One region of the Brevibacillus soli genome, then DNA from elsewhere that is predicted to be linked to it. Evidence: predicted binding sites of a transcription regulator. Region 1 holds the regulator's gene; the other holds the start of a gene.

Region 1 (6,637 bases):
AGCTGACGAATACTAATCGGTCGAGGACTTATCCACACAATCCCTTAGCCTATGAGCGTATCCAGTTTTCAAGGAATAATGTGTAACCCCTTAACCATCGATGTTAAGGGGTTTTTGCGTATTGTAAAAATCTTGTCGATGAGTTGAGAAGATGGAACGACAGTTTACCACTTGCGAATGACCAGAGGCGTGAACTAACATGAGAAGGTACTGGTTTACGGATGGAGTAGGTAGGAAGGAGAACTTTCATGAAAAAAATCCTGATCTTTTCTGCTTCAATCGGTAACGGTCACAATCAGGCGGCCAGAGCGATGCAGGAGAGCCTGGCGGAGTACGGCAACACGTCCATGATCATCGATACGTTGGAGTATATCAGCCCCACGTTTCACAAAATCTTATTGGAGAGTTACATGAATCTCCTGCGCCTGTCACCTAAAATGTGGGGGCGCATTTACCACAACACGGAGAAAACCCGCTTCTTTGATATGAACGTTTTGATGAACAAACTTTTGGCCAACAAGCTGAAGAAGCTGATTAGCAGTGTGCAGCCAGATGCATTTATCGCCACACATCCGTTTGCCAGCTGCATGCTTTCCGTGCTGAAAGGACGCAATGGATGGAGGGAACCAATTTATACCATCATCACCGATTACACCATTCATCCGTCGTGGATTAACCACCACATCAATTACTATTTCATTGCCCACGAACAACTGTATTATCTGGTGGACATTTATCGTCATGACTACCAGAAGTTCAAACCGTTGGGTATTCCGATCATGAAGAAGTTCTGCGAGCCATTGGTGAAGGAACGTATCAAGGAAAAGCTGAAGGTGCAACCTGACCAGAAGTGCATCATTCTCTCCGGAGGCGGTCTTGGGCTCGGCTCGATGGAACAGGTGCTGGAAGGACTCGAAAACATTGATCTGCCGCTCAAAACGTTTGTGTTGACCGGGACGAATGAAAAGCTGTATCGAAAGATAACCGCTCGTTCGTATAAACACGAAGTGGTGCCGCTCCGGTTTATCAATAATTTCCATGAGTACCTCGAAGTATCCGACCTGATTGTCACCAAGTCGGGCGGGTTAACCACCGCGGAAGTAATGAGCAAGCAAGTTCCCATGATCATCTATAACCCGTTGCCCGGGCAGGAAGAACGCAACAGCCACTTCCTCCTGAACAATGGTTGCGCGCTGCACGCCAACGTATCGGAGCAGCTCATTTATTTTATTGAAGAACTCATGCACAATCCGACGAAGGTAGAATATATGAAAAAAATGGCTCAAAAAGTTGCCAAGCCGGACGCAGCTCAACGTATTGCAGAATTTATTATGGAAGATATGAAATCCCTGTCAGCGGGGGACGTCATAAACTAACTGGAGGAGAAGATGACCATTTCCCATGCCGTCTTGTTTGACATGGACGGGACACTGTTACAAACGGAAAAACTGTCGACGCCCGCCTTTCAACGAACCTTTGAAGACCTGCGCAGAGAAAATCTTTGGGTCGGCCGTACCCCTGATGAACATGAGCTGACCAACGTGCTGGGGATGACAATCGATCAGCTGTGGGAAAAGCTTCTGCCAGGAGCGAGCCAAGAGGTCAAAAGGAAAGCTGACGCTCTGATGCTGGAAAACGAACTGAAGCTTTTGAAAGAAGGCGTAACCGATTTATATCCCGGTGTAAGGGAAGTACTTCAGGAGCTTCACCAACGGGGAGTCGCGCTGTTTGTGGCCAGCAACGGACTGGAGAGATACATCGATGCCGTTTGTGAGCATTTTGACATCAAGCGCCTGTTTACTGACCTGTATTCGGCTGGCCGTTTTCAAACCAAATCGAAAAACGACCTGGTCGCAAAACTGCTGCGTGACTATCAAATCGAAACGGCAGTCATGGTCGGAGACCGCCACTCCGACGTGGAGGCCGGAAAGTCAAACCGACTTTACACCATCGCTTGTGATTTTGGCTTTGCCAAATCGGGGGAACTGGATGGCGCCGATGTAAGGATCAGCCGTTTTGCAGACTTGATCCGGCACCTGCCGTTTTCGCTTGCCAACCTTTCGACGTCCAATCATTAATGCAGCAAACCATTCCCAGCAGGAGTGGTTTTTTTGTGGTTTCAAGTCCTTCCGTTTTGACAACACTAGAAGTAGATGGACCCCTTGCATACAGACAATAAACGCATTATAATTAAAGTCAAAGATAGTCAAAGTCAATAATCAAAGGATTTACCGCAGTGGAACAGGAGGCGAGGGTTTGCGTAACATCTCGGACATCATCGAGCAGCACTTGAAGCGCATATTGCAAGAGAGTCCAAATGGCTACATCGAGATACAGCGTAGTGAACTTGCCGACCTATTTCAGTGTGTGCCCTCTCAAATCAACTACGTGATCAACACCCGCTTTACCGTTGAAAAAGGTTACATCGTCGAAAGCAAACGCGGCGGCGGCGGCTACATACGCATCCGCAAAGTGCACATTGTCAGCAAGGCCAAACTTCAGGAACTTTTAACGGAAGAACTGATCGGTGAAAGCATTACAGAGGGAGTTGGCCACGCCATTATTGAACGACTTCTGGAGGAAGGCTTGATTAACAATCGGGAAGCGACCTTAATGAAAATCGCTACTTCGCGCAACGTTCTGACCATCGAACCGGAATGGCGCGACCGATTGCGGGCAAACATTTTAAAGCAGATGATTGCATCTATATTGCTGAAGTAACAACGCTACCGTTAACCCAAAGGAGGGGACGATTGATGAACTGTGAGGAATGCGGAAAACGACCGGCAACTTTGCATCTGACCAAAATCGTCAACGGAGAAAAAACGGAATACCATATTTGTGAGCGTTGTGCTCAGGAAAAAGGCGATGTGTTTACCGGCTTTCACAATTTCAGCATCAACAATCTTCTATCAGGGCTGTTAAATTTCGATCCCATGCAAAAAAAGGACGGGGTGAAGGAAAGTGCCCAAAGCAAACCGTTGCGCTGCGAGACGTGCGGACTGACGTACGCCCAGTTCAGCAAAAGCGGACGATTCGGGTGCAGCGATTGCTACACGTTCCTGGGCGACCGTCTCGATCCGCTGTTTCGACGCGTTCACGGAAATACGCAGCACATCGGCAAGGTGCCGGAGCGTACGGGCGGCCAACTGAAAATCCGCAAAGAGCTGGAGCAGCTGAAGGCTGCCCTGCAGCGTTACGTGGCCAGTGAAGAGTTTGAAAAGGCAGCTGAGATACGCGACCGTATCCGATCGCTTGAACAAAAAATTGCCCAATCGTGATAGGGGAGGTGAGCTGGCTTATGTCCCAACAGCAGTTTATGCAAAACCCTTGGAGCAACTGGATGAACGGAAATGGACCTGATTCCGACATCGTCATCAGCACGAGGTTGCGGATCGCCCGAAACCTGCGGCAGCATCCGTTTCCGATGCTGGCCACCGATTCACAGGCGGAAGAGGTGGTAAAAAAGGTTGCGGAAGTGGGCAAATCGGAGGCAATGAGTAAAAAAGGGCCGTTTCAATTGATCTACATGGAGCAACTCAACCCCTTGGAAAAGCGCGTGCTGGTGGAGAAACACCTCATCAGTCCGCATCTTGCGGAGGAATCGCGCAAAGGGGCGGTGCTCCTCAGCGAAGACGAATCGATCAGCATCATGATCAACGAAGAGGACCACATTCGGATCCAAGTGCTTTTGCCTGGGTTTCAACTGAACGAAGCATGGGAAATAGGTACAAAAATTGATGATATTTTTGAGAAACAGCTCAACTACGCGTTTGACGAAAAACGGGGCTACTTGACCAGTTGTCCCACCAATGTCGGTACCGGTATTCGCGCATCCGTGATGCTGCATCTGCCGGCGCTGGTGATGACGCAGCAGATCAGCCGTATTCTGCAAGCCATCAATCAAGTGGGGCTGGTGGTTCGAGGCCTGTACGGGGAAGGCAGTGAAGCGCTAGGCAATCTGTTCCAGCTCTCCAATCAGGTCACCCTGGGGATGTCAGAGAGTGACATTCTCTCCAATCTGTACAGCGTCGCAAAGCAAATCATCGAACAGGAGAGAGTCTCCCGCCGATATCTGCAGGAGAACTCCCGGATTGCGCTGGAAGACCGCATTTTCCGTTCGTACGGGATTCTGAAGTTTGCCCGCACCGTGGAGTCCAAGGAAGCGGCGCAGCGCCTGTCTGACATTCGGTTGGGCATCGACTTGGGAATCATCCAAAACAGCTCGCCGTTTGTCTTGAACGAGCTTTTGGTGATGACCCAGCCCGGTTTTCTGCAGCAGTATGCGGGACAGAAATTGACGCCGGAGCAGCGTGACGAGCGGAGAGCCCGCCTGATTCGTGAACGGCTTTCGGCAGAGAAGTAACCGGTTTTTCCTGTATTTAACATACAGACAGGAAATATTTTTGTTGGAGGTGCAAGCGATATGATGTTTGGACGATTTACCGAACGCGCTCAAAAAGTACTGGCACTTGCGTTGGAAGAGGCCGTACGCCTTGGTCACAAGGATATCGGTACGGAACACGTGCTGTTGGGGTTGATTCGGGAAGGAGAAGGGATTGCGGCGAAAGCACTGCAATCGCTGGGGCTCGGGCTTGACAAGATCCAAAGTGAAGTGGAGTCCTTGATCGGCCGCGGTACGGAGCAGACAACCGGCGCCAATTATACGCCGAACTATACGCCGCGCGCCAAAAAAGTGATTGAACTGTCCATGGATGAAGCCCGTAAATTGGGTCATACCTACGTAGGGACCGAACACATCCTGTTGGGCTTGATTCGCGAAGGCGAGGGGATCGCCGCCCGCATCATGAACAACCTCGGCGTAAGCCTGAACAAAGCCCGCCAGCAAGTTCTGCAGCTGCTCGGCAGCTCGGAGATGATGGCGTCCCACCAGCCGTCCGGCAACAACCCGGCGGCCAACACACCGACGCTGGACAGCTTGGCGCGCGACCTGACGGCTATCGCCCGGGAAGGCGGCCTTGATCCGGTGATCGGACGTCAAAAAGAAATTGAGCGCGTCATTCAGGTGCTCAGCCGCCGAACCAAAAACAATCCGGTGCTGATCGGGGAACCTGGGGTTGGTAAGACTGCGATCGCCGAAGGATTGGCGCAAAAAATCGTGAACAACGAAATTCCGGAAACGCTGCGTGACAAGCGCGTCATGACGCTGGATATGGGGACCGTCGTGGCGGGAACCAAGTACCGCGGGGAGTTTGAAGACCGCTTGAAAAAGATCATGGACGAAATTCGCCAGGCGGGGAATATCATCCTCTTTATCGACGAATTGCACACGCTGATCGGCGCAGGCGGTGCGGAAGGAGCCATCGACGCCTCCAACATCCTGAAACCGGCGTTGGCTCGCGGCGAACTGCAGTGCGTGGGTGCAACCACATTGGATGAATACCGCAAGTACATCGAGAAAGACGCGGCTTTGGAACGTCGTTTCCAACCGATTCAAGTGGATGAGCCGACTGTGGAAGACGCGATCAAGATTCTCCACGGCTTGCGTGACCGCTATGAAGCGCACCACCGTGTGAAAATTACGGACGAAGCCATCGAGCAAGCGGTACGTCTTTCTGACCGCTATATTACCGACCGCTTCCTGCCGGACAAAGCGATCGACCTGATTGACGAAGCAGCGTCCAAAGTGCGCCTGCAATCCTTTACCGTTCCGCCGAACCTGAAAGAGCTGGAAGGCCGTCTGGAAGAGGTACGCAAGGAAAAGGACGCGGCCGTGCAGTCTCAGGAGTTTGAAGAAGCCGCAGCCCTGCGCGATCAGGAGCAAAAACTGCGTGAAGAGCTGGATAAAACGAAAAAAGATTGGAAAGAGCGCCAGGGTCAGCTGAACATGGAAGTGACACCGGAAGACATCGCCCATGTCGTTGCTAGCTGGACCGGCATCCCTGTCGTCAAGCTGAAGGAAGAGGAAACGGAGCGCCTGCTGAAGATGGAAGAAATTCTCCATGACCGCGTGATCGGTCAGGATGAAGCGGTCAAATCCATCTCCCGTGCGATTCGCCGTGCTCGTGCCGGCCTGAAGGATCCGAAGCGCCCGATTGGCTCGTTTATCTTCCTGGGCCCGACCGGTGTGGGTAAAACCGAGTTGGCTCGCGCCGTGGCGGAGGCCCTGTTTGGCGACGAAGATTCGATGATTCGCATCGACATGTCCGAGTACATGGAAAAACACTCCACCGCTCGTTTGGTGGGGGCCCCTCCGGGATACGTCGGTTACGATGAAGGCGGCCAGCTGACGGAAAAAGTGCGTCGCAAGCCGTACTCCGTCATCCTGCTGGATGAAATTGAAAAAGCGCATCCGGACGTGTTTAACATCCTGCTGCAAGTCCTCGACGATGGCCGCTTGACCGACTCCAAGGGCCGTACCGTGGACTTCCGCAACACGGTGGTGATCATGACGTCCAACGTAGGGGCAAACCTGATCAAGAAAAACACCACACTCGGCTTCACGACCGGTGACACCGAGAAGAAGTACCAGGACATGAAGGACAAAGTGATGGATGAGCTGAAGAAGAGCTTCCGTCCCGAGTTCCTGAACCGGATCGACGAAGTGATCGTCTTCCACTCGCTGGAGCAGGAGCACATCGAGCAAATCGTGTCCCTCATGACGGAAGAGCTGCGC
Region 2 (6,637 bases), on a different contig from region 1:
AAGCGGGGATCGATCAGGACGTGATCCTGAAGCTGATGGCCAAAGGTCATGTGTTTGAAGAAAATCCGGCAAACATCGGCAACGTGCAGGCAGTCATCTACGACTTCGAGACGGGCGGCATGTACGGAGGAGCGGACAATACGCGGGAAGGCACAGTGATGGGAGTGGACGCGGTAGACTACATCTCGGCGAAACCGGAGCCGGAACATCCTGCAAAAAAGGGAGCGTTTACCCTGAAAGTAAACGGCAACTCGTTCCCGTACACCGCCGCGCAGGTGGCACTGCAAAACGGAACCGCCTATATCCAGGCAGATAAGCTGCTGCTGGGTTTGAACGGCGAAGCGGCCGACTTCCAGCAATACGCGGTTCCGATGCAGGGAACTCGTTTCCTGCCGGTGAAAAAGGTAGCGGAAGCGCTGGGGTATTCGGTCGCATGGGATGAGAAAGAGAAAGCGGTATTGCTGGTAAAACCGTAACAAGAAAAAGAGTAACCTCCCGCGCATGAAGCTGGAGGTTACTCTTTCATTCTTATGCTTTCTTCCACACTTTGATTTCATCGTGTTCGACATCGACCAAAATTTGCTTTACATCCTCTTCTTCCATAAGGAGATCGGCAATGCCATCCTCTACATATTGTTGGATCACCCGGCGCAATGGGCGTGCTCCGAAGGAAGGGCTGTAACCCAAACCAACCAGCTTCGCTTTGGCTTGCTCAGAAACGGTTACGTCCATTCCTTGTTCTTTTAGAGCAGCCATCATGTCCTGCAGCATGACATCCACAATCCGCACAAGGTCATTTTTGGTTAAGTGGTTGAACGGAATGATCGCGTCAAATCGATTAAGGAATTCAGGTTTAAAGTAGGAAGTGAGTGAGTCCATCACGGTTGACGTTTGGGGTTCTCCGGCTCCAAATCCTACCGTGATTTTCTTTTCGGTCGCACCTGCGTTGCTTGTTGCAATAATGACGGTATCCTTAAAGTTTACCGTGCGGCCCTGGCTGTCGGTGAGGCGTCCGTCTTCAAGGATTTGCAGGAACATGTTTTGAACGTCAGGATGTGCTTTTTCAATCTCATCCAAAAGGATGATGCTGTACGGGTTTCTGCGCACACGTTCTGTCAATTGACCCGCTTCCTCATGACCGACGTATCCCGGAGGAGAACCAATTAATTTGGAAACGGAATGTTTCTCCATATACTCACTCATGTCTAAACGAATCATGGAATCTTTGGTTCCGAACAACTCTTCTGCGAGAGCCTTCGTTAATTCGGTCTTCCCTACCCCGGTTGGGCCGACAAACAAGAAGGAGGCAATCGGTCTGTTTTTCGGTCTCAATCCTGCGCGACTGCGACGGATGGCTTTGGCTACCTGACGGACTGCATGGGATTGACCAATCACTTTCGCCTCCAAATGATCGGCCAGGTTTTTCATTTTCGCCTGCTCATCACGTTGCAGTTTCTTTACGGGAATACCGGTTTTGCTTTCAATGATTTCCTGAATGTCCTCAACCGTGACATGTGTACGTTTTTCAGCTTTGTCCATTTGGTCGAGCTGTTCAAAAATACGGTTTTCTTCATCACGAAGCTTGGCTGCGCGTTCATAATCCTCTTTTTCGGTAGCGGTTTTCTTCTCCTGACGTATTTGTTCCAGGCGAGCATGCAGCTCTTCTGCACCTTGACCGGAAGAACGCAGATTGATCTTGGAACCTGCTTCATCCAGAAGATCAATCGCCTTGTCCGGCAGAAAGCGATCTTGAATGTAACGGTGAGAGTATTCGACACAGGCGCGAATGACATCATCCGAATAAGATACTTGGTGGTACGATTCATATTTGGGACGGATACCCTGGAGAATTTCGATTGCTTCTTCCACGGTCGGTTCTTTCACCATAACAGGTTGGAATCGGCGTTCCAAGGCAGCGTCTTTTTCAATCATGCGATATTCTTTCAAGGTGGTTGCCCCAATGATTTGCAGTTCTCCGCGAGCCAATGCGGGTTTTAAAATGTTTCCTGCATCCATGGAGCCTTCGGCGGATCCTGCACCTACGAGAAGATGAATTTCATCCACGAACAGGATCACGTTCTTCCGTTTTTGCAGTTCAGCTATTATTTGCTTCATTTTTTCTTCAAATTGCCCGCGAATCCCTGTACCTGCAACAAGAGAGGCCACATCGAGTGCATATACGATTTTTTTACGCAGTTTGGAAGGAACCTGTCCCTCTGCAATTCGCAGGGCCAATCCTTCCGCAATAGCCGTTTTACCTACCCCCGGTTCACCGATCAGCACAGGGTTGTTTTTGGTTCGACGGTTCAGGATTTCAATGACACGCTCAATTTCTTTATCACGCCCAATCACAGGATCAATGAGTCCTGCTTTGGCCGCTTCGCTTACATTGCGTCCTACACCGTCCAAGATTCCACCCCGTTCAGGTGCAGGGGATTGGCTGGAAGACATGGTAAAACCTTTGAAGAATTCATCCAATCCAGAGAAGGGAGAGAAGGAATGAAAGTTCATGCTTCCCCCGATGGTATTTCCTGTTTTTGCATAACAATCCTGGCACAGAAATACTTTTTGAACTTTATTATTTCGTTGGATATTCAAGAACACATTTGCGTTTTTTTCCTTGCAATGTTGGCAAAGCATGATTCTTACCTCCTTTACAGTCAACGACTTTTTGACCTTCTTTGACCTTTCGCTGATATCATTATAGTTTGACCTTCTTTGACTTTCAATAGGAAAATCATGCAAATTGATCTTTGGATCGGAACTGGAAAAATTATGATATACTTTAGGAGATATCATCGAAAACAGGAGAAAGATACCATGTACATTCCTTCGCATTTTCAAATACACGATGAAGAGATCGCTTATGACATGATGGTGAAAAATAGTTTTGCAACATTGGTTTCTCAACAGAATGGAATTCCATTCGCTACTCATCTGCCTTTGATTCTGGATCAGGATAAAAAATGCTTATACGGACATTTTGCACGTCCCAATCCTCAATGGAAGGATATCAAAAACCAGGATGTTCTAGCGATTTTCCACGGTCCCCACTGCTATATTTCACCCTCGTGGTATGAGACACATACAGCCGTCCCAACATGGAATTATGCAGCGGTTCATGTATACGGACAGGTTGAGATGGTAGACGATGAACAAGAATTGATGAATTCCTTAAGGGAAATGGTTTTAAAATATGAGGCACCAAACAGTACCTATAAATTAGACCAAGTAGAACCTGGTTTTATTGAAGGTTTGGCAAAGGGAATCGTAGGATTCAAAATCATCATGAATAAAATCGAAGCCAAGGCAAAGTTGAGTCAAAACCACCCGATCGAGCGACAAGAGAGGATCATTCAGCGATTGGAACAAATACCTGGCGAAAATACCCTGAAAATTGCCTCTCTTATGAAAAAAAGGCTTGGTTCAACGATCGGGGATCAATAGTGGAAAAACAACGATTGTAAGGGCGCTTCCTTCTGCAGTAAAAACAAAAGGAGAGAATACCATTTGCCAAAGATATTAGTGGTGGATGATGAAGCTCACATCCGTGAGTTGGTACGTTTGTATCTGGAAGATGAAGGGTTTGACATCGTCGAGAAATCGAACGGAGCGGATGCGTTGGAATACGCGGAGAATCATACCGTTGATCTGGTGATTCTGGACATTATGATGCCGAAAATGGATGGCTGGGTTCTGTGCGAGAATCTCCGTGAATTCGGGGATATGCCAATATTGATGATCACCGCGAAGGGGGAGGCAGGGGACCGAATCAAAGGGTTTAAGCTTGGTACGGATGATTACTTGGTGAAGCCGTTCGACCCGGTGGAGCTGGTTCTTCGGGTGAAGGCTTTGCTTAAGCGGTATCGGATCTCCACTTCCAGCATGGTAAAGCTTGGAGACATTACATTAGACCGCAAGAGTTATCACGTTATTTTCAAAAACGGGAAAACGATCACACTTCCCATGAAAGAATTCGAACTGCTGTACAAACTGGGCAGCAATCCCGGGCAGTTGTTTACACGGGACAATCTCATTACGCATATCTGGGGCATGGATTATGAAGGGGATGAGCGGACCGTGGATGTTCACATCAAGCGGCTCAGGGAACGGTTTGCCGAATTTGAGTCTGATTTCCGCATCGTGACCATCCGCGGCCTCGGTTATCGGTTGGAGGTGGACCAGGATTAAGTCGCTCTATACCCGCGTTGTCATCATATTTGTCGGCATTGTGATGTTGAGCCTGTTCACCGCGTTTATTGTTTCCAGCCTCATGTATCAAAACCGAATTCAAAGTTTGATAGCGGAAATTCAACTCATGAACAGCAAGAAGATCATACAAGCCTATGAGTCAACACCTTCCGCTGATTTGATACCGTTTATGCAAAACTTCTCCGGTATTTCCGGTAACCTCCTCCAACTTTACAATCAGGAAGGGAAGCCCCTCCTTGTCGAAAAAAAGGAGTTCCTTCGTCTTGAACACGGTTATATTGAGCGCGTTCTCGCCGGTAGTACAGTTAGTAATATCATTATCAAAGAGAACTATTTTCCCATTGCCGGGGTACCCTTTCAGGTGAATGGGCAGCCTTATGCGTTATTTCTGACGGTGGAGAAGAATCCAATCGAGGCAGAAATTATGAATTCCATTCATGTCATGTATCTCATCATTCTGTTTTTCGGCAGCTTGCTGATTATTGTTGCTGCCCGTTATATTGTAAACCCGATCCTTCGTTTGACGGCTGCAACCAAGAGTATGGCAAAAGGAAAATTCGATTTTGAGCTACAAACCAAACGAAAGGACGAGATTGGTCAATTAACCGTTAGCTTTAACGAAATGGCGAAAGAGCTATCCAAGCTGGATCGCATGCGGCAAGATTTCGTTGCCAACGTCTCCCATGAGATACAATCACCGTTAACTTCCATTTCAGGCTTTACCAAAGCGTTAAAGCAGAAGAAAATAAGCGAGGAAAGCCGCCTCCGCTATCTAACCATCATCGAAGAGGAGAGCGAGAGGTTGTCCCGGTTAAGCCAAAATCTGCTTCGGCTGTCTTATTTGCAGCATCAGCAGCAGCCGTTGAAGGTCAGTACGTATCGACTGGATGAGCAGCTGCGAAGAGTCGTAATTGCGCTGGAGCCTCAATGGACGGCGAAAAACATCGAAATCGAGGTTCAGCTTGAGGCAATTCCCATTCAAGGGGATGAAGACCAACTCTATCAGGTGTGGACCAATTTACTTAGCAATAGCATCAAATTCACTCCAGAGCACGGTAAGATTCTGATCGAAGCTGTGATGAAAGGGAATCAGATCATCGTCTCCATAACGGATAACGGCATCGGGATTCCGGAAGAAGAACGTGCCGATATTTTTAAGCCGTTTCATAAAGTTGACAAAGCTCGTGATCGTTCCGTTAAGGGGAACGGTCTTGGCCTGTCAATCGTCAAACAAATCGTCGATATTCATAACGGTGATATCCAGGTATCCGGACGCCCCGGAACAGGCTCCATTTTTACGGTTGCATTGCCACGCTGATTCAAGTATTCCAAATTTGACAATAGAACCAGAGTAAAGCCGCCTCTAGGCGGTTTTTCTTTTTCTTCAATGGTTTGTTTCCGTTCATATTGAGTTCACAAAGCTGGCTTAAAGTAACCCTAGGGCAAGTTAACTTGGAAAATTTTAAGGAGGAAAATCAGATGGAGAGATTATGGTTACGCTTCGTTGTGTATGTATTGAGTTTCGTAGTGTTTGTGGGAGGGGTCGCAGCGTTCGGGTTTGTACAATCACAAAAAGGTCATTGGTTCGGAGTTCGCGATACACCAATTCCTTCTTTACAAGGAGTGAAAGTACCCGAACATAATCCGAATAAACCTACAGTAGCGGTCGTATTAGGGAACCCAACCACAGAGGTATTTGATTTTATGATTCCGTACGAAATGTTCGCGATGACAGAGGCCTACAATGTTTATGCCGTTGCCCCGGACAACAATGTTACGACATTAACGGGCGGTCTCGATCTGGTTCCACACTATTCATTTGAAGAGATGGATCAATTATTAGGGAAAAGTCCCGACCTGATCGTGATCCCTTTCATGCCCATGGTTGACGAAAAAAAGTATCACCCCGTCCGAGAATGGATACAAAAACATTCCAAAACCAACTTATTGAGCATTTGCGCTGGAGCAGAGAATCTGGCCGATACCGGTTTATTAAAAGGGAAATCATCAACCTTACACTGGGAAGTATTCGATCGGGTGAAAAAGCAATATCCTGATACCAACTGGATAAGAGATCAGCGGTATGTTATCGCCGACAAGAATATGGTATCCTCTGCAGGTCTCACATCAGGAATCGATGCCGTTCTCTATGTCATCTCACAGCACTTAGGCGAACCCATGGCAGAAAAAATCGCGAAACAAATGAATTACCCTTCTTATCACTTCGTCAAAAATCCGAAGGTCGACCCTTATTATATGGATCGGAGCGAAGCAATTCGTTATTTCAATTTAGCATTTCAGTGGAACAAGAAACAGACAGGCGTGCTGCTGTATAACGGTATGGAGGACGGAGCACTGGCTTCGATATTTGACACGTATTCCGTTTCCGGAACGACAAAGGTCTTTACCATTTCAGAATCGGATG

Evidence for each region. The regulator CtsR, encoded in region 1, represses protease genes until heat stress. The targets are predictions, from matches to a motif close to ATGGTCAATAAAGGTCAAACA.
Region 2: a site for CtsR is predicted at 2,669-2,689, ahead of ACE99V_RS10300 (ATP-dependent Clp protease ATP-binding subunit). Genes of this name have one in related genera too.

Annotation. Positions count from the first base shown of each region.
Region 1 covers NZ_JBIYSM020000026.1:56,140-62,776, reverse strand. The annotation lists gene ACE99V_RS12520 (MGDG synthase family glycosyltransferase) at 249-1,376, shown strand; gene ACE99V_RS12515 (HAD family hydrolase) at 1,389-2,078, shown strand; gene ACE99V_RS12510 (CtsR family transcriptional regulator) at 2,257-2,721, shown strand; gene mcsA (protein-arginine kinase activator protein McsA) at 2,757-3,281, shown strand; gene mcsB (protein-arginine kinase McsB) at 3,302-4,366, shown strand; gene ACE99V_RS12495 (ATP-dependent Clp protease ATP-binding subunit) at 4,427-6,637, shown strand, end outside.
Region 2 covers NZ_JBIYSM020000020.1:58,612-65,248, forward strand. The annotation lists gene ggt (gamma-glutamyltransferase) at 1-476, shown strand, start outside; gene ACE99V_RS10300 (ATP-dependent Clp protease ATP-binding subunit) at 529-2,640, opposite strand; gene ACE99V_RS10305 (FMN-binding negative transcriptional regulator) at 2,821-3,447, shown strand; gene ACE99V_RS10310 (response regulator transcription factor) at 3,511-4,191, shown strand; gene ACE99V_RS10315 (sensor histidine kinase) at 4,187-5,530, shown strand; gene ACE99V_RS10320 (DJ-1/PfpI family protein) at 5,692-6,637, shown strand, end outside.